2 regions of the Mesorhizobium sp. M0500 genome follow, and region 1 is predicted to be linked to the other one. Evidence: riboswitches for the same ligand, from Rfam matches in the RefSeq annotation. Region 1 holds a riboswitch; the other holds the start of a gene.
What was found. A riboswitch is a leader RNA that binds a small molecule or an ion and turns the genes downstream of it on or off. The one in region 1 is predicted to bind S-adenosylmethionine.

Region 1 (15,089 bases):
AAACGCAGCCGCATCATGGTGACGTTTGCACCGGTCGGCCAAAGCGGCGTATATGCGCCGATCCGCGCCACGGTCAGCACGCAAATCGGCCCGTTGACGATCAGCGCGGAGCGGTTCGAAGCGAACGAATAGGCGTGATGGTGCGCCGCCAACGGGGCACGGGGGCGACGGATATGGCGCGCGCAACACTGATCGGCTTCTCCGCGGTCGCCATGTGGGCGCTGCTGGCGCTGCTTACGGATGCTTCGGGCGCCGTGCCGCCGTTCCTGCTTTCGGCAATCACCTTCACGATCGGCACTTGCGTCGGGCTGGTTGCCCGGCTGTTCATGCCGGCAGCCGATGGCGCCGCGAAGATACCGCGCCAGGTCTGGGTGATCGGCATTGCCGGCCTGTTCGGCTACCACTTCTTCTACTTCACCGCGCTGCGCAATGCGCCGGCCGTCGAGGCCAGCCTGATCGCCTATCTGTGGCCGCTGCTGATCGTGCTGGGGTCGGCGCTGATGCCTGGCGAGCGGCTGGCCTGGAACCACGTCGCCGGCGCGCTGCTCGGCCTTGCCGGCACGGTCCTGATCGTCACCAAGGGCGGCGGGCTTGCCTTCGACGCGCGTTATGCCTTCGGCTATGCCATGGCGGGCGTCTGCGCGGTGCTGTGGTCGTCCTATTCGCTGTTGTCGCGGCGCTTCCCGTCGGTGCCGACCAGCATCGTCACCTGGTTCTGCGCCGCCACCGCGGCCCTTTCGCTCGTCTGCCATCTGTTGCTGGAAGAGACGGTGCTGCCCGCCGGCGCCGGCCAGTGGCTGGCCGTGCTCGGCCTCGGTCTGATGCCGGTGGGGGCGGCGTTCTATGCCTGGGACATCGGCGTCAAGCGCGGCAACATCCAGGTGCTGGGGGCGGCGAGCTATGCCGCGCCGCTGCTGTCCACCCTGGTGCTGATCGCCGCCGGCTTCGCCGAGCCGTCATGGCGCATCCTCGCCGCCTGCGTGCTGATCACCGGCGGCGCGGCACTGGCGGCGAAATCGCTGTTCCTGCGCAAGAGGGCCGCGAGCGAGGCAAACGCATGATGCCGTTTCCCGGCGGCATCGATGCCAATGCCAATGCGACGCTGCTGTTTTCGCTGGCGGCGGCGGTGATTTACGCGTTCAGCCTCGGCATGCCGCCGCGCCTTTCGCGGTCGGCGGCAAGGACATTGGCGGTGGCGATGCTGGCGGTGCTGGTCGCGCAGCAGGGCGGCCCATGGCTGCTCGTCGCCGCGCTGGGCGTCAGTGCCGTCGGCGACGCCTTCCTGTCGCGCGACGGCGAGAAGGCATTTCTTGGCGGCACGGCCAGTTTTCTTGCCGCGCACGTACTTTACGTCGTGCTGTTCCTGCGCGCCGGCAGCGGCCTCGGGCTGCTCTCGGCCGAACCGTGGCGAGGAATTATTGCCCTGGCGATGGCCGTGTTGGCGGTGGCGATGGTTTTCGCGCTCCGGCGCCGCATCGGCCCGGCCTTGCGTTTGCCGATTGGCATCCATGCCGCGGCGCTGCTTGGCATGGGCATTGCGGCGCTCACCCTGAACAGCGTCTGGGTCGTCGGCGGCGTCGTCCTGCTCATGCTGTCCGACGGGCTGCTCGCCGCGGAAAAGTTCCTGCTGCCCGCCATCTCGCCGCACCGCGCCTGGATGCGCCACGCAGTCTGGACGCTGTATTATGCCGGCCAACTGGCGATCACGCTGGGTTTGCTGCTGGGCTAGGTGCCTAGGGCGTTCCCGGCAGCCAGCCTGGTTCGGCCAGTTCGAAGGCGGCGAAATCGAAGCCCGGCGCCACGGTGCAGCCGACCAGCGTCCATTCGCCGAGGCTGCGCGCCGACTGCCACCAGCCTGCCGGCACGACGATCTGCGGCCGCTCGCCCGCGGCAAGCGCCGTACCGAGGATCTCCTCGATGACGGGACCGCCTTCTCGATGTATCGACAGCGCCAGCGACGCACCGTCATAGAAATGCCAGACCTCGGCCGCGTCCTTGACCCGATGCCAGGCCGACAATTGGTCCTTCTCGAGGAGGAAATAGATCGCCGTCGAATGGCCGCGCGTGCCTGCCGCGCCGTCGCGAAAGGTCTCGGCATACCAGCCGCCTTCCGGATGCGGCTTCAGGCCGAGCAGGGCGATGATTTCGGCGGAACTGGTCATGCCCTAGCTCCTGGTGCCGCTCAGAAATTGTCCTTGCGCTTGCGGATCTCGGCGAACACTTCGGCGTCGGAGGCGTTCTCGAGGCCGAGATGCCTGCGGATCGCCGGATCGTGCCAGCGCAGGAACGGATTGGTCGACAGTTCCTCGCCGATGGTCGTCGGCAGCGTCGGTTTGCCGTCGGCGCGCAGCGCCTCGACTTTCGCGGCGCGCTCTTTCAGCGCCGAATTGGTCGGGTCGACGGTGAGCGCGAAACGGGCATTGGCCAGCGTATACTCATGGCCGCAATAGACGACCGTCTCGGCCGGCAGCGCCGCGAGCTTCTTCAGGGATTCGTACATCACCGGCGGCTTGCATTCGAGCAGCCGCCCACAGCCGAGCGCAAACAGCGTGTCGGCGGCGAAAGCCACTTTCGACGCCGGCAGATGATAGGTGACATGGCCGGCGGTATGGCCGGGTGTGGCGATGACCTCGATCCGCTCATCGCCGAGGTGGACGACCGAGCCTTGCTCGACGGTTTCGTCGATGCCGGGAATCTTTGCCTTTTCGGCTTCCGGCCCGACAATGCGCAGCTTGAAGCGCTCCTTCAGCGCCAGATTGGCCTCGACATGGTCGAGATGGTGGTGGGTGGTCAGGATCATCGTTGGCGTCCAGCCGGTGCGCTTGATCGCTGCCAGGATCGGCGCCTCCTCGGGCGCATCGATGAGCGCCGTCTGACCGCTTTTCGGGTCATGCACCAGCACGCCGAAATTGTCGCTGCGGCACATGAATTGTTCGATCTCGACCGGCATCGCATCTCTCCCTTTATTGCCGCAGACATAGGGCGCCTGCCAGCCGATGTCATCTGCCTTTGTTGAACTTGGACTGCTTCGAAGCTACCGTTCCGCGCATGCATTCAGACATTGTCGATCTCCGTTCGTTTTATTCGACCACGCTCGGCCGCCTGGCCGAACGCTCGATCACCATGGCGCTGTCCTCGATATGGGCCGTCGTGCCCAACGAGCGGCTGGTCGGCCTCGGCTACACCTTGCCGTGGCTGGAGCGCTTCGGCAGCGATGCCGAGCGCGTCTTTGCCTTCATGCCGGCGACACAGGGCGCAGTGGTCTGGCCGGCGACGGGGCCGACGGCGACCGCCCTGGTCTTCGATGAGGAACTGCCGCTGGTCGATTCCTGCATCGACCGCATGCTGCTCGTCCATTCGCTCGAACATGTCGAGAACCCACGCGAGACGCTGAACGAGATCTGGCGGGTGCTGTCGCCGGCCGGCCGTGTCGTCATCGTCGTGCCCAACCGGCGCGGCGTCTGGGCACGCTTCGAGCATACGCCTTTCGGCAATGGCCGGCCGTTCTCGCGCGGCCAGCTGACCGAATTGCTGCGCGAAGCGAATTTCACACCGGCGGCGTGGTCCGATGCGCTGTTCTTCCCGCCGTCGCCGCGACGTTTCATGATGCAGTTCCATAATGTGCTGGAACGCGCCGGCCGGCGCTTCTGGCCGATCTTCTCCGGCGTCATCGTCGTCGAGGCGCAGAAGCGGCTCTATCAAGGCGTGCCGGTCGCCCAGCGCGCGTCCCGCCGCGTCTTCGTGCCGGTTCTCTCGCCGCATGGCGCGCCGACGCTTGGCCGGCTGTCGCGGGCCGAACACCCGGCACCGCCAGAATGACGCGTTCGTGATCCGAGACGTGCTTTTTCACGCCAATCTGACGATATCAGGTTTGCTGTCCGATTGAAGGCCGTGCGGCCGATCCCTATGACCGGTTTGGCATTGCTCCGAATGCAAGGATTTAACCGATGGATGATCGTCCGGATGTCGAGGCCAGCGCCCAGAAGCTTGCCACGTCGATCGAAGCCAGCAGCCTGCGTGAGCAGCTGGCAACAATCAAGATAGCGCTGACCACCTCGCCGGTGCGAAAACAATTGCTTTGGGCAGCGATCGGCATCGTCGCCGTCATCGTGGCGAGCTCGATCGGGCAGGTTCTGCTCAATCGCTGGAACCAGCCTTTCTACGACGCGCTGGCGCGGCGCGACATGCCGGCTTTCCTGCATCAGCTTCTGGTCTTTGCCGGCATCGCCGGCGGGCTTGTGGTGCTCAATGTCGGCCAGACCTGGCTCGACCAGATGCTCCGCCTGAAGCTGCGCGAGGCGCTGACGCTCGACCTGATCGACGAATGGATGCGGCCGGCGCGTGCCTTCCGGCTGACCCATGCCGGCGCCATCGGCGTCAATCCCGACCAGCGCCTGCAGCAGGATGCCGGGCATCTCTCCGATCTTTCCACCGGTCTTGGCATCGGCCTGCTGCAGTCCTGCATCCTGCTTGCCTCGTTCGTTGGCGTCCTGTGGTCGCTGTCTTCCGGCTTCGTCTTCCACATAGGCGGCCATTCGCTGGCCATACCCGGCTACATGGTCTGGGCGGCGATCCTTTATGCTGGCACCGCCTCCTGGTTGAGCTGGCTGGTTGGGCGGCCGTTGATCCGCTTCAACAACGATCGCTATACGCGTGAAGCGGAGCTGCGCTCCTCGGTGGTTCGCGTCAACGAGAATGTCGATGCCATCGCGCTGGCGCATGGCGAGGCCGATGCCAGGCGCCGGCTCGAATTCGATCTCGGCACGGTGCTGGGCGCCATGCGGCGCATCTACAGCGCCCAGATCAATCTTTCCTGGGTTACCGACACCTATGGCTGGATCACTGTCGTCGCGCCGATCCTGGTCGCCTCACCGGTCTATTTCGCCGGCGATATCAGCTTTGGCGGCTTGATGATGGCAGTCGGCGCTTTCAACCAGGTCCATTCGTCGCTGCGCTGGTTCATCAACAATATCGGCGGCATCGCCGATTGGCGCGCTACGCTGATGCGGGTCGCCGACTTCCGCATCGCGCTTGGCGACACCGACGCGCTGCACGATACGGAACGGCGCATTTCGTTCGGCGAAAACCCGGACGGCAGCCTGACATTCGAGAAACTCGAGATCGCCTCGCCGGAGGGATGCACCAAGCTTGCCGAGCCGCATGTCGAAATCCGCGCCGGCGACCGGGTCATGATCACCGGAGATCCGGGCGCCGGCAAGACGCTGTTCTTCCGGGCCATTGCCGGTCTGTGGCCATGGGGCAGCGGACGGATCGGCATGCCGGCCGGAGAAGCGCCGATCTTTGTTCCGCGTACCCCCTATTTTCCGCTCGGCAAGCTGCGCGAGGTGCTCAACCATTCAGACGGCGCGGCGGAGGCGAGCGATGCCGAGATCTCGGAGGTGCTGGCCGATGTCGGGCTGCAACGCCTGTCGTCCTCGCTCGATCGCTCGGCGCGCTGGGAGCGTGAGCTCAGCGACGACGAGCAGCGTCTGCTGGCCTTTGCCAGGCTGGCCTTGCGACGGCCGAAATGGGTGATCATCGACGAGGCGCTGGACGCGTTCGACGGCCCAACGCTGAGGCAAGTGCTGTCGATGCTGGAGAAGCGCCTTCCCGACGCCGCGATCCTCAATATCGGCCGCGGCCAGCACAATGCCCGCTTCTTCCGGCGGGCGTTGACCATCGTCAAGGATGCCGGCCAACCGCCACTCAAGCCGGCCCGTATCAGGGCAGGTGCCATCGAACCGCCGCCGGTTATCGTTTCGGCTGGCCGAAAGAAATAGAAGGCAAGCTTTATTTCGCCGCGATCGCGGCGAAAAACTGTCGCGATCGTTTCAGATGGGAACGTTCCGATCAGCCATGCTTGACGCTCTCGCCCTGCTCGCCTGCCTTGCCTGCACCCCGGCGGCACCTGCGGCCGCACCGGCCAATGCAATTGCCGTCGATGTCGAGCTGGTGCTGGCCGTCGACATCTCGCAGTCAATGGATGAAAGGGAGTTTGCCCTGCAGCGCGCCGGCTATGTCGCGGCGCTGCGCCACCCCGACTTCATCAACGCCGTGCGTGCCGGCACCTTCGGCCGCATCGCCATCGCCTATTTCGAATGGGCCGGCACCATCCGCGACGATGCGGTCATTGCCTGGCAGGTCGTCGACAGCAAGGAGAGCGCCAACGCTTTCGCCGACAAGATCGCGGCCCGCCCGTTCAGGAGCTTTCGCGGCACCTCGATTTCCGGTGCTGTGGCTTTCGGCGCCGAGCTTTTCAACGGCACGGCCTTCACCGGCAAACGCCGCGTCATCGACGTCTCGGGGGACGGCCCAAACAACACCGGCTTGCCGGTCACAACGGCACGCGATGCGGCGCTGGCGAAGGGCATCGTCATCAACGGGCTGCCGATCCTGATCAGCCCGTCACCCACCTTCAGCCATCTCGACCGGTATTATGCCGAATGCGTTACCGGCGGGCCGGGCTCGTTCGTGCTGCCGATCTATGCTGCTTCCGAATTCGCCACCGCCACTCGCCGCAAACTGATCCTCGAGGTCAGCGGCATCGAGTATCCCAAGGTGGATCCGAGGACGATCCGCATCGACGCACCGATCGACTGCCTGCAAGGCGAGCGCGACCGAAGGTTTTTCTCGGACCCATATTTCCCGGAACTTGACCGATAAGGCTGGCCCAGGGGTAAGCTAGGCTGGTGGCAGGCCGAAGGCCGGGAACAGAGATGGCCCGAGCGGCCCTATGAAGATCGTCAAGGAAGCGATCCCGCCCTCGGCTGCGTCGAACACATGCAGGGAATGGGCCCGCCATTCAGGGCCATCGTGGCTGCGGGAATAAACCCCGACCGCCGGCTGGGCATTGGCCCGGGTGGCCAGCGTGCGAAAGCCGCCAAACCTCGGCCAGACGGTCTCGAAGAAACCGCGGATCGCTTCGCGGCCTTGATACCATTCACGCCAAGGCGGCATGGTGTAGATGGCGTCCTCACGCAGCAGCTCGATCAAGCTGTCGAGATTGGCGGCCTGCCAGGCCTGCATGTAGCGTTCGAGCAGCAGGCCTTCTTCGCGGCTGGGCCGTGATCGGCTGGCCGGCCGTCCCTGAGGATAGCGCGCCGCCAGCGTTACGCGGGCCCGCTGCAACGCGCTGTTGATCGAAGCCGTCGATCCGCCCAGCAAACGCGCCGTCTCGACAGCCGACCATCCGAGGACGTCGGCAAGCAGCAGCGCGGCGCGCTGCCTGGGCGGCAGATCCTGGATCGCCGCGACGAAGGCGAGCTGGACGGCCTCGCGGCTCTCGTAACGGGCTTCCGGACCTGGCTCGCTGCCGGCAATGTCTGGAAGCTCGGCGTCGGGGTAGGGCTCCAGCCAGGCGATGTCGGCTACGGGCCCGCCTATGGCCGCCCCGTGCGAGGGCTGCCGTCCGGGTTCCCGGAGAATGCGACGCGCCCTCGACCTCGCCTTGATGGCGTTGAGGCAAGCGTTGGTCGCGATCATGTAGAGCCAACCGCGAACCGAACCTCGCCCGTCGAACTCCGATCTTGCGCGCCAGGCGCGAAGCAACGTGTCCTGGACGAGGTCGTCGGCCTCGTGCAGCGAACCCATCATGCGATAACAATGCAGCTTGAGCTCGCGGCGATGGGCGGCCGTGACCTTCTCGAAGGCCAGCCGATCGAGGATCGGCTGGCGTGCTGGTTCCAGAGGTGGTTGAGCGTCTGTCATGTGGCTTGTGCGGTTACGAGCGAGCGTTGCATTACGCGCCCCTCAGGCGGCCGGGGCAAGCCCGCTACCGCTCACCATGAAGGAACTGCCTTGCGGCTGGCCGGTGGCGAGTGCGACCACCGCCCGTCCGACATCGGCCGGCGTTTGCATGTCGGTCATGGCGGCGATGAAGTCCGCCGGCTGGATGCCCATATAGGCCGCTATGCTGTCGACGCCGGCCTTGCCCACGCCGGTTTCCGGCATGATGCGCATCGGCGCGAGCGCCATGAAGCGCAGGCCGAGGCCAAGCCGGTCGGCCTCCTTCTGGCTATGACCGGCCAGGAACATCTGCATGCGTTTTGCGCCGGCATAGCCGCCGGCGTTCGGTGGTCCGCCGGTCAAGGCCGCGCCGCTGGAGATCAGAACGATCCGGGTCCCCGGCTTGAGCGGACGCCGCAGAGCGGCCCGGCAAAACAGGAACGACGCCTTGACGTCCGTGTCCCAATTTGCCGAGAACGCCTTCCAGTTCTGTTCATGCACCGGCGCAGAAGGCGCCAGCGCGCCTGCACAGATCACCAGCACGTCCGGCTCAAGCGCGGCGAAGACCTTATCCGGGGCGGAGTCCACCGTAGCATCGACCGCGAGCGTCTTCACGCCCGAGACCTCCCAGGCAAATTGCGCCAGGGCCTGTTTTCCGCGGGCAACGGCCAGCACCGCCGCTTTCTCCTTGAGAGCGGCCTCCGCGATCGAGCGGCCGACACCACGGCTGCCTCCGACGACGACGACATTCTGATTTTGCAACGATCCCATGGATCACCTCTCGTTCCCGGCCGCCGGACCATCCAGGCGCGCTCATCGATAAGGACAGCGCAGGTGTGCCAAAATCATCGGTGCCAGGTGGAAATATCTTTCAGGTGACGGCAGCCGCGCTTCGTTTTTGTATTCAGTGTCATTACCTCTGGGGTAATCGACCAGCGCATTACGTCTCGGCAAACTGCTCCCATCAAGCCGGTTGTCCGGCCTTCGACCACAAGGAGATACGCCATGACCGCCTACGCCGTCGCCCATATGCGCCAGGTCACGCCGGGGCCGCAGATCGTCGAGTACCTGCACAAGATCGATGAAACGCTGGAACCGTTTGGCGGCCGCTTCGTGGTGCACGGAGGCGAGGTGGAAGTCGTTGAAAACACCTGGCCGGGCCACCTCGTCATGATCGAATTTCCAGACATGCAGCAGGCGCGCGCATGGTACCGCTCGCGCGCCTATCAGGAGATCTTGCCGCTGCGCACCGAGAATTCTCAGTCCGACGTGGTCCTGGTCGATGGCGTTGCGCATCCGCACAAGGCCACCGACGTTCTCGAATAAGGGGACGATCTGCGACGATTGGCTCTTATCGTTTCAGCAGAAACACCGCCTGCTGGCCGAAAAAATTCCAGAACCACCACGGCATCGAGAAGCCGATCCGCTGGCCATTGGCGTCGAGCGCGGTCGCCTTTTCCACCGTCGCGCCAAGCTCGTCGCACAGATTGACGAAATCGCGAATGGTGCAGAAATGGATGTTGGGGGTGTCATACCAGGAATAGGGCAGGTCCCTGGTCACCGGCATGCGGCCGTTGAAGAGCAACGAAAAGCGCACCCGCCAGTGGCCGAAATTCGGGAATGAGACGATGGCGCGGTTGCCGATCCGGAGCAGTTCGTCGAGCACCAGCTTCGGATTGCGTGTCGCCTGCAAGGTCTGCGACAAGACGACGAAGTCGAAGCCCTTGTCGGGATAGAATTGGAGATCCTTGTCGGCATCGCCCTGGATGACCGACAGGCCACGCGCCACGCATTCGTTGACGCCGCGCTGCGACAGCTCCAGGCCGCGGCCATCGACCTTCTTGGTCGCCTGCAGCAATTCGAGCAGCAGGCCGTCGCCGGAACCGACATCCAGCACCCGCGACTGCGGCGGGATGAGATCGGCGACGACTTCGAGGTCGACGCGCTGGGCGCGGTTGACGCTCATGCGTTCGCCTCTTGCCTGGCGCATGATCCTGATCCGAAAAGTCTGCAACTTTTCGGGGTCATGCGCTGATGCCTGGCGCATGGTCCTGATCCGAAAAGCCGGCAACTTTTCGGGGTCATGCGCCGAGCCCTCTCGCCCGAGCGGCCGAGGCGATGAAGCCTTTGATGGCGGCGAACAGTTCGGGCTCGTCGAGCAGAAAGGCGTCGTGGCCGCGGTCGGTCTCGATTTCGACGAACGATACCGAGGCGCCGGCCGCGTTCAGCGCGTGCACGACCGAGCGGCTCTCTTCGGTCGGGAACAGCCAGTCGCTGGTGAACGAAACCAGGCAGAAGCGCGTCTTGGTGCTGGCGAAGGCATCGGCCAGCCGGCCGCCATGGTCGGCGGCGAGATCGAAATAGTCCATCGCCCGGGTCATGTAGAGATAGGAGTTGGCATCGAAGCGATCGACGAAGGTCATGCCCTGATGGCGCAGATAGCTCTCGATCTGGAAGTCGGCATCGAAACCGAAGGTCAGCGCTTCGCGGTCCTGCAGGTTGCGGCCGAACTTGCGATGCAGCGCTGCTTCCGACAGATAGGTGATGTGGGCGGCCATGCGCGCCACCGCCAGCCCCTTTTCCGGCCGCTTGCCATGCTCGAAATATTTGCCGCCGTGCCAATCGGGGTCGGCCATCACCGCCTGCCTGCCGACCTCGTGGAAGGCGATGTTCTGCGAAGAATGGCGGGCGCCGGTCGCGATCGGCAGCGCCGAGAAGACGCGCTCGGGATAGCTGGAGGCCCATTGCAGCACCTGCATGCCGCCCATCGAGCCGCCAAGCACGCTGAACAACTGTTCGATGCCGAAATGCTCGACCAGCATCAACTGCGCCCGCACCATGTCGCGGATAGTGATGATCGGCAGGTCGAGCCCGTAAGGCTTGGCTGTGGCGGGATTTGTCGAGGCGGGGCCGGTGGAGCCGAGGCAGCCGCCGATGACGTTTGACGAGATGACGAAGAAACGGTCGGTGTCGATGATCTTGCCGGGGCCGATCAGCACCTCCCACCAGCCCGGCTTGCCGGTCACCGGATTGGTGTTGGCGACGTGCTGGTCGCCGGTCAGCGCATGGCAGACGAGGATGGCGTTGGAACGCGCGTCGTTGAGCGTGCCATAGGTCTGGTAGGCGATCTGGAACGGCGACAGCAGCGTGCCAGCGTCGAGCTTGAGCGGCTTGTCGGCGCCGAAACGCAACACCGGGCTCGACGGCTGGTCGGCCTCGTTGTTGGTTTTTCGAGCGCGCAAAGCGACCATCACATCTCCTTGCCCGGCCTTCAGTTGTCCACCGGTCCGGGCAACAGCCAGTCAGGGCAACAAAAAACCGGCCATGCCTTCGCAAAGCCGGTTACAAGATGCAAACGGCCCTTTAGCAAGTTGTTTAACGTGGCTGCAAGCCGACCGGCCAAATCACCACGGAACTGTTGCTGCTCTTCTAGGACCGACGCATGGCTTCGTCAACGGCAAGTTCTTGATCCCGAATTGCCGCCCCTCGACATTCCGGGCCACGGCTTGTATTTCCGCTGCGGCCTCCGGATGGAGGCACTCTCGACGGATTTCATGAAATGAGCCAGACACCGGATCAGACACGTCCAAGGCCCCGCGCCGGCATCATGGACATCGAAGCCTATGTGCCCGGCAAGAGCGCGGCGCCTGAAGGTGTCGCCAAGGTCCATAAATTGTCGGCGAACGAGAACCCGCTCGGTCCTTCGCCAAAGGCGATAGAGGCCGCGCGCGCGGTCGCCGACAAGCTCGCGGTCTATCCCGACGGCAGCGCCAGGCGCCTGAGGGAAGCGATCGCCGAGGTGCACGGGCTCAACCCGGCGAACATCGTCTGCTCCAACGGCTCCGACGAGATTCTGGGCCTGCTGGCGCAGACCTATCTCGCACCCGGCGACGAAGCCATCATCACCGAACACGGCTTCATGGTCTACAAGATCTACATACAGTCGGCCGGTGCCGTCCCGGTAACGGTCAAGGAGACCGATGAACGCGCCGACATCAATGCGATCCTCGCCGCGGTGACGCCGGCTACCCGGATCATCTTCCTTGCCAATCCAAACAATCCAACCGGCACCTACGTGCCGTTCCAGGAGGTGCGCCGCCTGCATGCCGGCCTGCCGCGAAACGTGCTTCTGGTGCTGGATGCAGCTTACGCCGAATATGTCCGGCGAAACGATTATGAAGCCGGCGTCGAGTTGGTGGGCAGCGCGGAAAACGTGGTCATGACCCGCACTTTCTCCAAATTGGGCCTGGGCGGGGCGCGGATCGGCTGGATGTATGCGCCAATGCACGTCATCGACGCGATCAACCGCGTGCGCGGGCCTTTCAACGTCAATGCGACGGCGATCGAGGCCGGCATCGCGGCGATCCACGACCGCGCCCATATCCAACGCAGCGTCGCGCACAACGAGACCTGGCTAGCCTGGCTGAGCGAGCAACTAAGCGGGCTCGGGCTGCGGGTGACGCCGAGCGTCGGCAATTTCATCCTCATCCACTTTCCCGAGGACAAAAAGCATTCGGCGGCGGCCGCCGACGACTACCTCAGTGCGCGCGGCTACATATTGCGGCGCGTTTCCGGCTACGGTTTTCCGAACGCGCTGCGCATGAGCATCGGCACCGAAGAGGCCAATCGCGGCGTTGTCGCAGCACTCGCGACATTCCTGAAAAGCTAGAACACCATGACCTCACCGATGTTCGAAAAGATCGCGCTGGTCGGCATCGGCCTGATCGGCTCGTCGCTGGCCCGCGTCATCCGCCGCGAGGGACTCGCCGGCCAAGTCGCGATTTCGACGCGCAGCGACGCGACGCTGGCACGCGCGAGCCAACTCGGCCTTGGCGACACCTATACGCCGGATGCGAAAGAGGCGGTTCGCGATGCTGATCTGGTTATCGTTTCGGTGCCGGTCGGCTCTTCAGGCACGGTCGCCGCAGAGATCGCGCCGGCGCTGAAGAAGGGCGCCATCCTCACCGATGTTGGCTCGACCAAGGCGTCGGTGATCGCGCAGATGCAGCCGCACGTGCCTGATGGCGTGCACTTCATCCCCGGCCATCCTTTGGCCGGCACCGAAAAATCGGGACCGGACGCCGGTTTTGCCGAACTGTTCGAGAACCGCTGGTGCATTTTCACGCCGCTGCCCGGCACCGATCCCGCGGCACTGGAAAAGCTCTCGGAATTCTGGCGCCGCTGCGGCTCCAACATCGACACGATGGACCCGCAGCATCACGACATGACGCTGGCCATCGTTTCGCACCTGCCGCATATCATCGCTTACAACATCGTCGGTACCGCCGACGATCTGGAGTCGGTGACCAAGTCCGAGGTCATCAAATACTCGGCTTCCGGCTTTCGCGACTTCACCCGTCTCGCGGCGTCGGACCCGACCATGTGGCGCGACGTCTGCCTGCACAACAAGGACGCCATTCTCGAAATGCTGGCGCGGTTTTCCGAGGATCTGTCCTCGCTGCAGCGGGCGATCCGCTGGGGCGACGGCGAAAAACTGTTCGACCTGTTCACCCGCACCCGCGCCGTCCGCCGCTCGATCATCGAGGCCGGCCAGGATATCGACGTACCGGATTTCGGCCGCCAGGCAGTCGAACACCCGCCGAAGGGATAAGCCGCGGCAGGCCGATCGCAGGCCGGCTCGGCTTAGAGCGGTTCATCGTTTCACAGAAACGCCGAACCGCTCTATCTCTTTGTTTTTGCGCAATTCCGGACGGAAAACCGTTTCACACTTTTCCTGGAATTGCTCTAGTCGAGCGGCTTGATCTTGCCGAGCGGGATGAAGCCGAGCGAGGCCTTGCCCCTGACGATCTTCAGCGGCATCGACGGCTGGTTGCCGAGCAGCGCCAGTCCGGCAAAGCCGGTTTGGATCTCTTTCTTCTGCTCGGGGATGGCGGTGGCGAGGATTGCCGCCACGGCCTTCGGATCATTGAGCCTGATCGTCAGGTCGGCATTTATGAGACCATCGTCATCGACCGACAGCGGTCCGGAAACGGTGATGCGCGCAGTTCCGGACGACAGATCGAGCTCGTGGATTTCGGCCGCCTGGCCGCGCAGGCTCTTCGGATTTGCCTTGATCAGCGTCACGCCGTTCTTCAGCGTCACGTCGCCGCTGCCGTCGAGCGGCGGCAAGACGCGCCCGTCGATGGCCGCCGCGTCGATTTCGAGATCGGTGAAATTGCCGGTATAGTCGATGTCCGGGCCGTTTGGGCGCAATTGTCCGGTGGCGGTTCCGGCGCTGAACAGCGAGACGGGATCGGTGTCGTCTGCCGGATCGGTCTGGCCGGACAGGCCTTCTGCCTGCAGCGAGAGGCGTCTCGGCAGCGGCCAGGACAGCTTCATGTCGGCCCGCAGATCATCCCAGTCGATCCAGAGCGGGGTCATGCCGGGAACAGAGGTCCTGAGCGGCCCCCTGAGCTCGGCGGCAGGCGACAAAAGCCGGGTGATCTGCGTGGCGGCGTTGATCTTGCCTGTCGATGCCGCGACGTTGCGGCTGTCGTCCTCGTAAGCCAGGCTATCGCAGGAAAGGGTGAAGCTGAAGGGATAGCCGCTGATCGCGAGATTGGCGCAGTCGGCCCTGATGCCTTTGTCGTCGAGATCGGCGACCGCCTTGTCGGTCGCGCTCTCGACCAGGTCCGCCAGGTAGAACCAGCCCGCGCTGTAGATGCCGAACAGCACGAGAATGAAAGCGGCAAGCCACAACAGGCGGCGACGTTGGCTGGGCGGCGGGCGCTCGTCACTTGACGTCATGCTGCGGCTTTCGTTAACGCGGGTGGCACGGGCGGGCTGTCGCTTGCGGCAACAACAGGTAGACGGACTGAAACACCACCGGTGGGTGGTTCGTCACAATCAGGCTTGGCGATATGGGCGATTTTTGGGTTTTTGGCTACGGCTCACTGATCTGGCGACCGGGATTCGCGCATGTCGAGACGCGGCGCGCCCGCCTGCATGGCTACCGCCGTTCGCTGTGCGTCTATTCTTTCGTGCATCGCGGCACGCGCGAACGGCCGGGCCTGGTGCTCGGCCTCGACCGCGGCGGCTCCTGCATCGGGCTCGCGTTCCGGGTTCCAGGCGAGCTGCGCAACGAGGTCATTACCTATCTGCGCGAACGCGAGCTGGTCACCAACGTCTATCTCGAACGTGTGCTCAGCGTTCGCCTCGACAAGGGTAAAACGGATGGGGGCGAGACGGTCGACGCCGTCGCCTATGTCGTGGACCGCAGCCATGAGCAATATGCCGGTGCGCTCGACGCTGCCGAGGCGGCGGCCGTCGTCCGCGGCGCCGTCGGCCAGTCGGGGAGGAATGAGGATTACGTGCTCAGCACGCTGGAGCACCTCGAAGCACTGGGTATAAGCGACCACTGGCTG
Region 2 (15,089 bases), on a different contig from region 1:
GCCGGCCGGACCGAGTTTGCCATGAGCCTGTTCGGCCGCTCCTATGGCCGTCGCATCACCGGCGAGGTGTTCCTCAACGGCAAGCCGATCGACGTCTCTTCGGTGAGCAAGGCGGTGGAACACGGCATCGCCTACGTTACCGAGGACCGCAAGACCTACGGTCTCAACTTGATCGACCACATCAAGCACAACATCACGCTGGCCAACCTGCCCGGCGTGTCGCGCCACGGCGTGATCGACGATTTGCGCGAGCTTTCGGTCGCCAACGATTATCGCGGCAGGACCAATATCCGCGCCTCGAGCGTCTACCAGATGACCGGCAACCTTTCTGGCGGCAATCAGCAGAAGGTGGTGCTGTCGAAATGGCTGTTCGCCAATCCGGAAGTGCTGATCCTCGACGAGCCGACACGCGGTATCGACGTCGGCGCCAAGTATGAAATCTATACGATCATCGCGCGTCTCGCCTCCGAGGGTAAGGCAATCATCGTCATCTCGTCGGAAATGCCCGAACTGCTCGGCATCACCGACCGCATCTACGTCATGAACGAAGGACGCATCGTCGGCGAAATGGCGGCAAGCGACGCCAGCCAGGAAAAGATAATGCGCGCCATCGTCCGCGGAGAAGGAAAAGCATCATGAGCACCGAAAGCGCTCCCGGGCCGCAGACCGGCGTTGCCCAGGATCTACAACAGGGACCTCGCATTGCCGTCTCGGCGCTGGTCACCAACCTGCGCGAATACGGGTTGGTGCTGGCGTTGATCGCAATCATGGTGTTCTTCCAGTTCACCACGTCCGGAACGCTGTTCAAGCCGGTGAACCTCAGCAATCTCGTGCAGCAGAACAGCTTCATCATCGTGATGGCGCTGGGCATGCTTCTGGTGATCGTTTCGGGTCACATCGATCTCAGCGTCGGCTCCGTCGCCGGCTTCATCGGCGCACTGGCGGCGATGATGATGGTCATCTGGCCGCTTGGCCCATTGAGCAATCCGCTGGTGGTGTCGATCATCTGCCTGATCGTCGGTGGTGCGATCGGCGCGGCACAAGGCTACTGGATTGCCTATCACCGAATACCGAGCTTTATCGTCACGCTGGCGGGCATGCTGATCTTCCGCGGCATCTGCCAGGCGCTGCTGGGTGGCGGGTCTTCCGTAGGGCCGCTTCCCGTCGGCTTCAAGGCGCTCAGTTCCGGCTTCATTCCGGACCTGATCGGCCCATTGACGCTGATACCGCCAACCGTGAACGCCGCCGGCAAAACCATTGTCGGCAGCGGCCTGACGCTGCACCTGACGACGATCGTGATCGGCCTCGTCGCCGTGCTCGCCTATGCCTATTTCGGGCTCAGGGCACGGCGCACCCGCGAAAAGCATGGCTACGAAGCCGAGCCCTTCTCGCTGTTCGTCGTCAAGACCCTGGTGATCAGCGCGCTGGCGCTGTTTCTCGTCTACCAATTCGCCACCTATAGGGGCCTCCCCATCGTTCTCATGGTGATGGGCGTGCTGATCGCGTTGTTCGTCTTCGTTACCAAACGCATGACGATCGGCCGTCGCATCTATGCGATGGGCGGCAATGCCAAGGCAGCCCAGCTATCGGGCATCAAGACCGAACGGCTGACGTTGATGGTGTTCGTCAATATGGGCGTGCTGTCGGCACTCGGCGGCCTGATTATCGCAGCGCGCCTGGGGCAGGCTGTGCCGGCGGCCGGCCTCGGCAGCGAGCTCGACGTCATCGCCGCGGTGTTCATCGGTGGCGCTTCGGCGATGGGCGGCGTCGGCCAGGTGATCGGCGCGGTGGTCGGCGGCTTCATCATGGGCGTCATGAACAACGGCATGTCGATCATGGGCGTCAATGTCGATTGGCAGCAGGTGGTCAAAGGCCTGGTGCTGCTCGGCGCCGTCGTCTTCGACGTCTACAATAAGAACAAGGCTTGAGAGGCAACCAGGAGGCATACGGGTCACATCGCGGCGCTGCCGGGCGGCGCAAAGAAGTCCCCCCGAGGGACCTGATCCGCGAGCGCAATCCGGACGAAGAATTTCAACCGAGGCGCGGACAGGGTCCGGGCCGCGCGGGGCAGGGTTTGCCGAGAAAGGGCAGGCCAGCCCACAATTCAGAGAGGGTTACCATGCTGATCTCACAAATCCTCGACGACGCCGAGACGATCCGCGTCGTTGCCCGCAACGGCGGCAAGACCCGCGTCATCAACGGCGCCCGCAGCGTCTATTCGCTGGCGATGGAAGCCGCGCGTACCGGCAGCGGGCTTGTCGCCCTGATCGAGCGCAAGGGCTTCGGCGAAACCGTCGATCTCGACGCAGCCTACAAGAAGGGCCGGCTGCTGTCGCCGATCAACCATCCCGATCCGGCGCATCTCCATCTCACCGGCACCGGGCTGACGCATCTCGGCTCCGCCGCGACCCGCGATTCCATGCACAAGAAGCTCAGCACGGACGGCGAGGAACAGCTGACCGATTCCATGAAGATGTTCCGCATGGGGCTTGAGGGCGGCAAGCCGGCGAAAGGCCAGACCGGCGTGCAGCCGGAATGGTTCTACAAGGGCAACGGCACCATGGCAGTAGCGCCCGGGGCGGCGCTTATGTCGCCCGCCTTCGCTCAGGATGCCGGCGAGGAGCCGGAAATTGCCGGCATCTATGTGATCGGTGACGACGGCGCCCCGTTCCGTGTCGGCTTCACCCTGTCGAACGAGTTTTCCGACCACGTCACCGAGCGTGTGAACTACCTCTTCCTCGCCCATTCCAAGCTGCGCAACGCCTCGTTCGGGCCGGAGATCCTGATCGGCGACCTGCCGTCCGACATCCGCGGCGCTTCACGCATCCTGCGCGACGGCAAGCTGCTTTGGGAAAAGCCGTTCCTGTCGGGCGAGGCGAACATGTCGCACACCATTGGCAATCTCGAGCATCACCACTTCAAATACTCGGCCTTCCGCCAGCCGGGCGACGTGCATGTGCACATGTTCGGCACGGCGACGCTGTCCTTCGCCGACGGCATCAGGACCGAGGCCGGCGACGTATTCGAAATCGAGGCGCAGGATTTCGGCCTGCCTCTGCGCAACCCGCTTGAAATCGAGCAGCCGGTGAAGGTGGCGGTGAAGGCGTTGTAAACTGGTGACATAATTCAGGGGCGAGAAATGAACGGCCTGCGGATTGGCACCGTGTTCGTAAGTTTAGTCCTGTTCCTCGCCTATTTCTCCCCAGCGGCTTACAGCGCCGGACAATGCAGCGCAAAATCCTATCGCGAGGCCCGGATGTCGATGACTAACCGGCTTCTGGCCACCGGCTATTCGAAATCGCAAGTGAGCTTTCTGATGCGCAACGCGGATCGCATGACGTCCGCACTCCGCGCTGACAGACTGAACGACAATGGCAGAGCCTGCGGTGTCGACTCCGCCAGAGCCCATGTGCTGGGATGTATCGACAAGCAGTTGTTCCCCTTGCAGTCCACCTCAAGCGCCTCACTTGACGACGAGAAGCAAACCAGAGGATTTTGGGGGAAGAAGCGATTGGCAGTGCGAGAACTGCTCTTTGTCGGTCAGTTTCATGGCTGCCTTGGCGCCGCGAAAGAATATCTGTTTCGCGGCTGACGGCTTGCGAACAACCTCAGCGCGCGGCGCGGAAATGCTTGGACAATTTCAGACCCTGCGCCTGATAGTTCGAGCCTAGATCTGTTCCGTAGAGTGCCTGCGGCCGTTTCAGCATGTGCTCGTAGACCAACCGTCCGACGATCTGGCCGTGGTCGAGGATGAACGGCACTTCGTGGCTACGCACCTCGAGCACCGCCCGGCTGCCGGTGCCGCCCGACGCCGAATGGCCGAAACCCGGGTCGAAGAAACCGGCATAATGGACGCGGAACTCGCCGACCAGCGGATCGAAGGGCGTCATTTCGGCCGCGTAGAGCGGCGGCACATGCACCGCCTCGCGCGACACCAGGATATAGAATTCGTCCGGATCGAGCACCAGCTCGCCGGCACCGCTCTTGTAGAGCGGCTCCCAGAAATCGACGACATCCTGCGCGGCGCGCTTGTCGACGTCGACCAGGCCGGTGTGGTGCTTGCCGCGATAGCCGACCAGCCCGTCCTTGTCGCCGTCGAGGTCGATCGATAGCGCGATGCCCCCGCCTGAGATGTTGGGTGGTTCGGTGGCGACCAACATTTCGGCGCGGTGCAACTCGTGCAGCTCGTTTTCCGACAAGAGCGCATTGCCGGTGCGGAACCTGATCTGCGACAGCCGCGAGCCGGTCCGCACGACGATCGGGAAAGTGCGCGGGCTGACCTCCAGATAGAGCGGGCCTTCATAGCCGGCGGCGATCTTGTCGAACTCGTGGCCACGGTCGGTCATTACCCGGGTGAAGATATCGAGCCGTCCGGTCGAGCTTTTCGGGTTGGCGGAGGCGGAAATATGCGCGGGCAGCGCCAGGCTTTCGAGCAGCGGCACGATGTAGACGCAGCCGGTTTCCAGCACGGCACCTTCGGCGAGGTTGATCTCGTGCAGCTTCAGCCGGTCGAGCTTGTCGACAACCCTGTAGTCCGGGCCGGGCAAGAAGGAAGCACGCACCCGCCAGGCCTTGTCGCCGAGCCTGAGGTCAAGGCTGGCCGGCTGGATCTGATCGGCATCGAGCGTGCGCGGCGATTTCAGCGCGCCCGTCTGGAACAGCGCGGAAATATCCTGATCGGGAAGAATGCCTGTCTGCCGCAAGGGTCTGGCTCCGTTCGAACGCCGGGCGAGGTCTTGTTCTGTCGCAGGTCCGACCGTGGACGCCTTTGGCACCTGCTTGGTACAACCCTCTTAATCATGCCGGCAATTGACGCAAGCGTGGCGCGGGTCTAAAGCTCGTTATCCCGTGGTGATTTGGCCGGTCGGCTTGCAGCCACGTTAAACAAGTCGCTAAAGGACCGTCGGGCCGCAAGGCCATATGGACCGGTTGCGACTTTCGCGACCGGTTTTTTGTTGTTTGGACCAATTTTGGTGTTGGATGGAATGATGACCAAGAAGCGCGACTGGAAGCCTCAGACCGCACTCGTGCATGCCGGGACGCTGCGTTCCGGCTTCGGCGAGACCTCCGAGGCGATGTATCTCACCCAAGGCTATGTCTACGAGACAGCGCAAGCGGCGGAGGCCCGCTTCAAGGGCGAGGAGCCGGGCTTCATCTATTCGCGCTATGCCAATCCGACGGTCGACATGTTTGAGAAACGCATGTGCGCGCTGGAAGGAGCCGAGGACGCGCGCGCCACGGCATCCGGCATGGCGGCGGTGACGGCAGCACTGCTGTGCAGCGCCAAGGCGGGCGACCATATCGTCGCGGCGCGCGCGCTGTTCGGCTCCTGCCGCTGGGTGGTCGAGACGCTGGCGCCGAAATACGGCATTGAGGCAACGCTGGTCGACGGCACCGACATCGCCAATTGGGAAAAGGCGGTCAAGCCCAACACCAAACTGTTTTTCCTGGAAAGCCCTACCAATCCAACGCTGGAGGTAGTCGACATTGCCGCCGTCGCGGCACTTGCCAATTCGATCGGCGCCAGGCTGATCGTCGACAATGTCTTCGCTACGCCCTTGCAGCAGAAACCCCTGCAGCTCGGCGCCCACATCGTCGTCTATTCGGCCACGAAGCATATTGACGGCCAGGGGCGCTGTCTTGGCGGCATCGTTCTGTCGGACAAGAAATGGATCGACGAGAACCTGCATGACTATTTCCGCCACACCGGCCCAAGCCTCTCGCCCTTCAATGCCTGGACGCTGCTGAAAGGCCTGGAGACGCTGCCGCTACGCGTACGCCAGCAGACGGAAAGTGCCGGCCGCATCGCGGATTTCCTGGCCGAGCGCCCGCAAATCGCCCGCGTCATCTATCCCGGCCGCGCCGACCACCCGCAAGCGGCCGTGGTCCAGAAGCAGATGTCGGGCGGCTCGACGCTGATTTGCCTCGATGTGAAGGGCGGCAAGCAGGCGGCCTTTGCCTTCCAGAACGCACTCGACGTCGTGCTGATTTCCAACAATCTCGGCGACGCCAAGAGCCTGATCACCCATCCGGCGACGACCACACACAAGAACCTGACCGATGAAGCCCGCGCCGAGCTCGGCATCGGACCGGGAACGCTCAGGCTGTCAGTCGGCCTTGAGGACGCCGACGACCTGCTCGAAGACATCGAGCAGGCACTGAGAGTTGCCGGATAAGGGCTGGCCGAACAGAGGCGAGCGGGGACGCGCCGATCAGGCGCCGGACGGGGTCTCTTCCAGCTCCGCGACGGCCTTGGTCTGGATAGTCATCACATTGCCGCGCCAGTCGACGGCGCCGCTCAGCCATCCGCGCGCCCAAATGGCGGGAAGCATCAGGTCTCGCGCCATCATCGCCAGGATGGTGCGCAGCGACAGGTGCCATCCCTTGGCCGAGGCCAAGGCGCATTCCGGCAGGTAGGCCGCGACCAGCACGGCGATGGCGGTTGCCGGCAGGCTGACGCCGGCGTCAGCCGCCGCGATCAGCGCAAGCACCAGCGGCGGCGCTGCGCCGATCAGGATCTCGGGGGCGAAGAACAGCGCGAAGGTGACGCGGCGCAGCCGCGCCCAGCGCGCCTGCCGCGACCAGATCTCGCCAAACGTGCGCCGGCCGAGCGGCTGTTCGAAGGGCGAGGCGACAAGATTGACCCGCAGTCCGAACCCGTTGACCAGCTTGGTCGCGGCGGCGTCTTCGGCGATCTCGGCAGCAAGCGCGCAGATGCCGCCATTGGCGTCGAGCATCGGCTTATTCCACAACATGCTCTTGCCCTGCGCGAAGCCGAGGCCGAGCGCCTCTCCGGCGTACTGCCAGCGTGCCTGCAGCGTGTTGAGAAAGGCGCATTCGACCTCCCCCCAGAAGCCGTCCGGCCGCGAGCCGATCGGCGTCGAGCAGACGAGGCCAGTGTCGTGCCGCCACGCCGCCATCAGGTGCTGGACGTAATCGCTCGGCATAAGCACGTTGGAATCGGCAAGGATGACCCAGCTATAATGCGCCGCTTCCCAACCCTTCACGCAATTGTTGAGTTTTGGATTGCCGCTGATGCGGTCGTCACCGACTAGAAGGCGGGCGCGAATAGCTGGAAAGCGCGCCATTGCGGCGGTGATCGGCTTGACCACCGGGTCGTCGGCATGGGCAACGCAGAAGATGAGTTCGTAGCGCGGCCAGTCGAGTGAGAAGGCGCGCTCCAGCGTCTCTTCGGCAAACGGCTCGACGCCGCGCGCCGGGATGACGATCGATACCGGCGGCGCGTTGGCCGCGGGCGGTGCGATCCTGCCTGGTCGCTTCAGCTTCAGCGAAGCTAACAGGATGCTGGCGAGATTTGAAAGAAGGAGGGCTATGGAAAGGAGGGCGGCTGCGAATGTCGGTTCCATCGAGATCTGGTCACTCCAGAAGTGCCGGCCGCATGACGGCCGTTTTCAACAATTCGACAGAACGCTGAGTCGCCCGGCACAAGCCTGCACACCATCATTGTCATGTGTCACTTAAATGACATTGTTTTTCGGCACCTGCGCTCGAGTCGGGCAAGGAGATGACGCGCATCGTTGATCAAACTGCGCTGAGCGTCGAAGTTCCATCTACATTGCTTTGGAGCAGTTTATGTACAGCGCCGTCACCCGCAACATCGAAGTGCAGGTCAGGCCGTTCTATCTGGAGGATCACTCCGACCCGCCGCAAAACCGCTATGTCTGGGGATATCAGGTGACCATCGACAATCAGTCGGATGAGTTCGTGCAGCTTCTGTCGCGCTACTGGCACATTACCGACGGCACCGGCAAGGTCGAGGAAGTGCGCGGCCCCGGGGTCGTCGGCGAGCAACCCGGACTCAACCCCGGCGACAGCTATCAGTATACGTCTGGATGCCCGCTCTCGACGCCGTCCGGCATCATGGTCGGGCACTACACCATGCGCAACAAGCGGGGCGAGACGTTCGACGTCGCCATCCCCGCCTTCTCGCTCGACTTGCCGGGAATGCGGCGCACCGTCAATTGACGGCCGTCATCCGGCCGCTGCAAACTCCGCCGGGTCGAAGTCATATTGCTTCGAGCAGAATTCGCAGGCGACGTGAATGCTGCCATCCTCGGTGCTGTCCCTGATCTCCTCGGCGGAAAAGCCTTCGAGGATGCCGTGGATCTTCTCCCTCGAGCATGAGCACTGGTCGGCGACCGGCACCCCGCCGAACACGCGGACGCCATGCTCGTGGAAAAGCCGGTAAAGCAGCCGTTCGGCGCCGATCGTCGGATCGATCAGCTCGGTCGGTTCAATAGTACCAACCAGCGCCAGCAGCTCCTGCCAGGAATTGTCGGTCGGGTCGTGGATTTCCTCACGCGGATCGCCGTCGCCACCGGGAAGGTCGGGTACGCGCATGCGCTCCGCCGACTGCGGCAGGAATTGTGCCAGCAGGCCACCGGCCCGCCATTGCTCGCGGGCACCGCCGACGCCGGGCGTCAGAAGCTTGGCAACCGAAAGCCGGAGGTCGGTCGGAATCTGCTCCGACTGGCGGAAATAAGTGCGTGCGGCATCTTCCAGTGTGACGCCGTCGAGCTGGACGATGCCCTGGTAGCGTTGTGTGTGAGCGCCCTGGTCGATGGTCAGCGCCAGGACGCCGCTGCCGAGCAGCGTCTGCGGTGACGTCTCGCCGGCAGAAGTCAAAGCCTGCAGCCGGTCGGCATCGAAGCGGGCATAAGCGCGCAGCGCGTGCGGCGTGGAGAAATCCGCGACCAGCATGTCGACCGGCCCGTCGGTGCGGGTCTGCAGAATGAACTTGCCCTCGAACTTCAGCGAAGTTCCGAGCAATACCGTCAACACACAGGCTTCAGCCAGGAGCCGGGCGACCGGCTCGGGATAGTCGTGGCGGCTGAGAATAGCATCGAGCATCGGCCCGAGCTGGACGGTGCGACCGCGCACGTCGAGCGGGCCGACCTCGAACGGCACGACATGGTCGTCGCCGGCGTAGCCGAATTCGCCGAGCTTGGGTTTATGTTCAGCCAATTGATGAGTTTCCAACATGACAAAGCTCCGGGGCGCGGCGATGCCGCCCTCCGGGGCGCATGCGACGAGACGCGCTCGATTTGCGTGATGCGCCTGAGATAGGCACCACCAACTCCCGGATCAAGGCGGCCCAGATCAAGGCGGCGCAGATCAGGCCGGCCCGGATCACCGCGGCTCGTATCAAGCGCCCAGGCACCAGGCCAAGACCGCCTTCTGGGCATGGAGCCGGTTCTCGGCCTCATCGAACACCACCGAATGCGGTCCGTCGATGACCTCGTCGGTAACCTCCTCACCGCGATGCGCCGGTAGACAGTGCATGAACAGCGCGTCCGGCTTGGCTTTCGCCATCAGTGCCGCATTGACCTGATAGGGCAGGAAGACATTGTGGCCGCGGGCACGGTGCTCCTGGCCCATCGACACCCAGCAGTCGGTGACGATGCAGTCGGCCTCGTGAACGGCCTCCTCGGGCGAACGGCTGAATTTCAGCTTGCCGCCATTGGCTTTCGACCAGTCGACATGCTTCTGGGCCGGTTCGCTGCCCTCGGGCACGGCGACGTTCAGCTTGAAATGGAACCGCGCGGATGCCTCCAGCAGCGAATGCAGCACGTTGTTGCCGTCGCCGGTCCAGGCGATCGTTTTACCGGCCACCGGACCGCGGTGCTCTTCGAAGGTCATGATGTCGGCCATCAGCTGGCAGGGATGGGTCTCGTCGGTCAGCCCGTTGATGACGGGGACCGTAGCGTTTTCCGTCAGTTCCAGCAGCCGGTCATGCGAGGTGGTGCGGATCATGATGGCATCGACATAGCGCGACAGCACCTTGGCCGTGTCGGCAATGGTCTCCGAGCGGCCAAGCTGCATCTCGGTGCCGGTCAGCATGATCGTCTCGCCACCCAACTGCCGCATACCGACGTCGAACGACACGCGCGTGCGCGTCGACGGCTTGTCGAAGATCATCGCCAGCACCTTGCCTTCGAGCGGCTTGCTGCGTTCGCCGGCCTTGAGCCTTGCCTTTCGCACCGCTGCGTCGTCGAGCATGAAGCGCAGATCGCCTTCGGAAACGGCGGAAAGATCGGTGAAATGGCGAAGGGACATCAGAAATTCCAGGATTACTTCGCAGCGGCAGCGACGATGGCATCTGCCAGGCTCTTGGCGCCGGCACGAATGCGCTCGAGCGCTTCGTGGATCTCGGCGTCGGTGACGGTGAGAGGCGGTAGCAGGCGGATAACGTTGTCGCCGGCCGGAACCGTCAAGAGATGCTGGTCACGCAGTGCCACCGTGACCTTGGTGTTGGGCATCGCGCATTTAAGCCCGAGCATCAGGCCGGTGCCCCTGATGCTTTCGATAACATCCGGAAATTCGTCGGCGACGCCAGCGAGCCCCTGCTTCAACAGCAGTGCCTTGCGCCGGACGTCTTCGAGAAAGCCGTCTTCCAGCACCACGTCGAGCACGGCGTTGCCGACCGCCATTGCCAGCGGATTGCCGCCGAAGGTGGTGCCGTGCACGCCGGCGGTCATGCCGACCGCTGCCTCGTCGGTGGCGAGGCAGGCACCCATCGGAAAGCCGCCGCCGATGCCTTTGGCCACCGCCATGAGGTCGGGTGTGACACCCGCCCACTCATGCGCGAACAGCTTTCCGGTGCGGCCGACGCCGCATTGGACCTCGTCGAAAATCAGGAGCAGTCCGTGCTGATCGCAGAGCTGCCTGAGCCGCTTCAGCGATTGCGTCGGCACTTGCCTGATGCCGCCCTCCCCTTGCACCGGCTCGATCAGGATCGCCGCGGTTTCAGGCGTGATCGCCTTCTCGGCGGCATCCACATCGTCGAAGCCGACCTGGTCGAAGCCGTCGACCTTGGGGCCGAAACCTTCCAGATACTTGTACTGGCCGCCGGCGGCGATGGTCGCCAGGGTGCGGCCGTGGAAGGCGCCTTCGAAGGTGATTGTGCGGTAGCGCTCGGGATGGCCCTTGACGAAGTGGTAGCGCCGCGCCGTCTTGATGGCGCATTCGAGCGCCTCTGCGCCGGAATTGGTGAAGAACACCTTGTCGGCGAAGCTTGCGTCGGCCAGCCGCTCGCCGAGCCGGCTCTGTCCAGGAATCTCGTACAGATTGGAGACGTGCCAGAGCTTGGCGGCCTGCTCGGTGAGGGCCGCGACCAGATGCGGATGGCTGTAGCCCAACGAATTCACGGCGATGCCGCCGGCGAAATCGAGATATCGCTCGCCCTTGTCGGTGACCAGCCAGGTGCCTTCACCGTGGTCGAAAGCCAGGGGTGCGCGAACAAAGGTCTCGAAAAGCGCCGAACCGCTCATTATATGCGTCTCCGGAACCGGAAAAATCAAAAAGCCGCCAAAGCGGCGGCCCTTGTGGCTTATCGTGTTTTTCGGCCGTGAAGTCAACGAAAAGGTCGCGCAAGGTCGCGCGGCAAGCCCCCCAGCATAACGCCGGCTCATAAGCGACCGGGCAAGTTGGGGAAAACCGAAAAAACCGATTCGTGTTGGCCTTGGGACTCTTGTCACCGAGTCAGCGCATAAGGTAATTGTAGTAGAGAAATAACTAGATTTCGTGCGGCGGACCTAATCACCCGATATATGTGGTGTCTGCCCGGCAGAAGCCGGGTCGGGAATGGATTCCGATTGCCGCACGTTTCAGCAGGAGCGCGGTCTCATGAACTGGACTGACGAGCGAGTCGAACTTCTCAGAAAATTGTGGTCGGAGGGCCTCAGCGCCAGCCAGATCGCCGCACAGCTTGGCGGGGTCAGCCGCAATGCGGTCATCGGCAAAGTGCACCGGCTGAAACTGTCCGGTCGCGGACGCACGACCGCCTCACCGGCACGCCAGAAGAAGACGGTGCAGGGATCGACGATCCAGAAATCGGTGTCCCGGGCAGCAAGCGCCACGCGCCATGCCACCACCTCGATGTCGATCGGTGCGACCGCGCTCAAGGCGCAGTTCGATGCCGAACCGGTGGCGCGCCACTATATCCGCCCGGTCGAGAACGTCGTCGTGCCGATCTCGCGGCATCTGCAACTTGTCGAACTCAACGAGCGCACTTGCAAATGGCCGAACGGCGATCCGCTTTCGGAAGACTTCCATTTCTGCGGCAACGACGCCGCCGAAACCGGCCCCTACTGCAAGTACCACGCCCGCGTGGCGTTCCAGCCGGCATCGGAGCGGCGGCGGAGCAGATAGTTAGGGGAATAGGGGAGTAAGGCAGTACGGCAGTAGGTGAATTGTAGAGAAGCGCGCTCCCGAAGCGATAGCCTACTGCCCTACTGCCCTACTGCCCTACTGCCCTCCTGCCCTCCTGCCCTCGCTTCAAAGCCACCCATTCTTGCGAAACCGCCAGTAAAGAAACGTGCAGATCAGGGCAATTGCCGCCAGGACGGCCGGGTAGCCATATTCCATCCTCAGTTCCGGCATGTCGCTGAAATTCATGCCGTAAATGCCGGCGAATGCCGTCGGCACGGCCAAGATTGCGGCCCATGAGGCAAGCTTCTTGGAGATCGCCGTCTCCTGGCTTTGACCGACCAGAAGGCTCGCCTCGAAGGCGAAGGCGAGAACCTCACGCAGGCTGTCGATCTTTTCCTGGACAGTGCGGATGTGGTCGGTGACGTCGCGAAACAGCGGGTGCATGGCTGTGTGGATTTGCGGCAGATCGGCGCTGGTGAGCCGCCGGCAGACCTCCACCAGCGGCAGGGCCGCATTACGCAGGCGCAAGAGATCGCGGCGCAGCATATAAAGCCGTTCGATATCGGAGCCGGTCATCGGTTTCAGCAGAACCTTGTCCTCGATCGCCTCGACCTCGTTTTCGATCTGCTCAAGCACCGGCATATAGTTGTCGACGATGAAATCGAGAATGGCGTAGAGGACGAAATCCTCGCCCTTGGCAAGCGAATGCGGGCAGCTTTCCCAATGCTGGCGAACGGCCGCGTAGGAGGTCGACGGGCCATGCCTAACGCTGACAATGTAGCCCGCGCCGACGAACAGATGCGTCTCGCCGAAGGTGACGCGGCTGTCGATCAGCTGCGCCGTGCGGGCAACTATGAACAGGGCATCACCATATTGCTCGATCTTCGGTCGCTGGTGCGGATGCTCGGCGTCCTCGATCGCCAGCTCATGCAGATGGAATTGCGCCTGGACGCGCAGCAACAAATTGCGGTCGGGCTCCAGCAGTCCGATCCAGACCACGTGGCCCGGCTTCCCGGCCCATTCGCCGGCTTCCTCGATCGGAATGTCGGCGATGCGCCGCCCAGCCGTATAGACGCCGCAAGCGATTATACCCGACATCGGCGGCGCAGGAGCAAACTCGCGGACGTATTCCATCGCAGCCTCCTGAAGGCGGGGCCTTCATCGCGGAACTGAGAAGTCGGCGCGTCGAAAGCTTAGCGCAATTTTCTGTCAGGTGGCGAATCCGAAATTCGCATCAGTTCTGAGAGAACTCACTTCGCTGGTTGGGTTGCGGGAAGAATAATCTTGTCCGTCTTGTCGCCCTTCGGACGATCGGCCGGCATCTGATCGCCGGTGACGATATAGTAGATCGTCTCGGCGATGTTGGTAGCGTGGTCGCCGATGCGCTCGATGTTCTTGGCGCAAAACAGGAGATGTGTGCAGGGCGTGATGTTGCGTGGGTCTTCCATCATGTAGGTCAGCAATTCGCGAAACAGAGAGGTGTACATGGCGTCGATCTGGTCGTCGCGGTCGCGCACGAAACCGATTTTCTCCACCGACCGCGACGCGTAGACGTCGAGTACTTCCTTGAGCTGGGTCAGTGCCAGATTGGCCAAAGCCTCGAGGCCGCGGAACAGGCTGTTCGGCTGGCGCCCGTCTGCGACGGCAACCACCCGCTTGGCGACGTTCTTGCCGAGGTCGCCTACCCGTTCGAGGTCAGCCGAGATGCGGATCGCGCCGACGATCTCGCGCAGATCCGTCGCCATCGGCTGGCGTTTGGCGATGATGATGATCGCCTTGTCGTCGATCTCGCGCTGTCCCTCATCCAGAACCAGGTCGTCCCGAATGACTTTCTGGGCAAGCCCCGGATCCGCATTGACCAGCGCCGCGACCGCCTGCTCGACCATGCGCTCGGCATGCCCGCCCATCGCCGCGATGCGCTTCGACAGATATTTCAGCTCCTCGTCATAGGCGCTGACGATATGCACGGATTGCATGGACGAAATGCCTTCCCGGGATCTCGTGGTTGAGTCGTTCCCTCGAATCCCCGCTGATACGCTAGCCGGATGACAGAAAAAAGAAACGGCCCATTATGTGCTAGAGATAGTACTACGTTAGCGAGCCGGCAAATGGACCGTGAACGCCGCACCCTTGCCGACCTCCGACCTGATGGAGAGTCTGGCGTTGTGGCGGGTCAGGATATGCTTGACGATGGACAGGCCAAGGCCGGTGCCCTTCTGGGTTCGGCTGTTCTCGACGTCGATGCGGTAGAAGCGCTCGGTGATGCGCGGGATGTGCTCTTCGGGGATGCCGGGGCCGAAATCCCTGATGGTGACGTCGATGCCTGGTTCGGGATCGCTGTCGCTGCGTATGATCGACACCACGACGCGTCCGCCCGACTGACCATATTTGCAGGCGTTTTCCAGCAGGTTTTCGAAGACCTGGAAAAGCTCGTCCCGATCGCCGGGCACGTCGAGCGGCCCTTCCGCGAAATCACGCTCGATGACGACGCCGTTTTCCTTTGCGAGCGGCCCAAGCGAATCGATGACGCTGTCGATGGCCTGGCGCAGGTCGACCTCGGTTCCCGGCTTGAGATAGGGCTTCATCTCCAAGCGCGACAGCGACAGAAGGTCGTCGATGAGGCGCGCCATGCGGCTGGTCTGGTTCTGCATGATCTGCAGGAACTGCTCGCGCGCCGCGGGGTCGTTGCGGGCCGGCCCGCGCAGCGTCTCGATGAAGCCGGCGATCGAGGCGAGAGGCGTGCGCAGCTCGTGGCTGGCATTGGCAATGAAGTCGGCACGCATTCTGTCGATCCGGCGCGCCTCACTCTGGTCCTTGAACACCAGCACGTAGAGATCCGTGGCATGGCCGACTGAAGACGCGCTCACCCGATAGGCTCGTTCGACCGGCAGCTTTTCTATGTAGTCGACGCTGTCCGA

Region 2: it holds a riboswitch for S-adenosylmethionine, as region 1 does, so the genes downstream of both, NKI70_RS22855 (O-succinylhomoserine sulfhydrylase) here and metX (homoserine O-acetyltransferase MetX) in region 1, are expected to answer to the same signal.

What each region holds. Positions count from the first base shown of each region.
Region 1 is NZ_JAMYRB010000002.1:39,623-54,711, reverse strand. Features, by position in the region: gene NKI70_RS03995 (DUF3108 domain-containing protein) at 1-132, shown strand, start outside; gene yddG (aromatic amino acid exporter YddG) at 174-1,061, shown strand; gene NKI70_RS03985 (lysoplasmalogenase family protein) at 1,058-1,729, shown strand; gene NKI70_RS03980 (cupin domain-containing protein) at 1,734-2,162, opposite strand; gene gloB (hydroxyacylglutathione hydrolase) at 2,183-2,950, opposite strand; gene NKI70_RS03970 (class I SAM-dependent methyltransferase) at 3,049-3,819, shown strand; gene NKI70_RS03965 (ABC transporter ATP-binding protein/permease) at 3,948-5,780, shown strand; gene NKI70_RS03960 (DUF1194 domain-containing protein) at 5,857-6,663, shown strand; gene NKI70_RS03955 (RNA polymerase subunit sigma-70) at 6,682-7,707, opposite strand; gene NKI70_RS03950 (SDR family NAD(P)-dependent oxidoreductase) at 7,750-8,496, opposite strand; gene NKI70_RS03945 (DUF1330 domain-containing protein) at 8,731-9,051, shown strand; gene metW (methionine biosynthesis protein MetW) at 9,077-9,691, opposite strand; gene metX (homoserine O-acetyltransferase MetX) at 9,807-10,976, opposite strand; SAM riboswitch at 11,069-11,146, opposite strand; gene hisC (histidinol-phosphate transaminase) at 11,285-12,394, shown strand; gene NKI70_RS03925 (prephenate/arogenate dehydrogenase family protein) at 12,401-13,336, shown strand; gene NKI70_RS03920 (DUF2125 domain-containing protein) at 13,471-14,472, opposite strand; gene NKI70_RS03915 (gamma-glutamylcyclotransferase) at 14,586-15,089, shown strand, end outside.
Region 2 is NZ_JAMYRB010000014.1:96,259-111,347, reverse strand. Features, by position in the region: gene mmsA (multiple monosaccharide ABC transporter ATP-binding protein) at 1-639, shown strand, start outside; gene mmsB (multiple monosaccharide ABC transporter permease) at 636-1,928, shown strand; gene araD1 (AraD1 family protein) at 2,120-3,112, shown strand; gene NKI70_RS22865 (hypothetical protein) at 3,140-3,592, shown strand; gene NKI70_RS22860 (2'-deoxycytidine 5'-triphosphate deaminase) at 3,609-4,703, opposite strand; SAM riboswitch at 4,839-4,916, shown strand; gene NKI70_RS22855 (O-succinylhomoserine sulfhydrylase) at 4,986-6,176, shown strand; gene NKI70_RS22850 (glycosyltransferase) at 6,213-7,367, opposite strand; gene apaG (Co2+/Mg2+ efflux facilitator ApaG/CorD) at 7,594-7,986, shown strand; gene NKI70_RS22840 (Hsp33 family molecular chaperone) at 7,993-9,003, opposite strand; gene argF (ornithine carbamoyltransferase) at 9,166-10,077, opposite strand; gene NKI70_RS22830 (aspartate aminotransferase family protein) at 10,092-11,291, opposite strand; gene NKI70_RS22825 (GcrA family cell cycle regulator) at 11,647-12,171, shown strand; gene NKI70_RS22820 (magnesium and cobalt transport protein CorA) at 12,298-13,305, opposite strand; gene phoU (phosphate signaling complex protein PhoU) at 13,422-14,147, opposite strand; gene NKI70_RS22810 (sensor histidine kinase) at 14,265-15,089, opposite strand, start outside.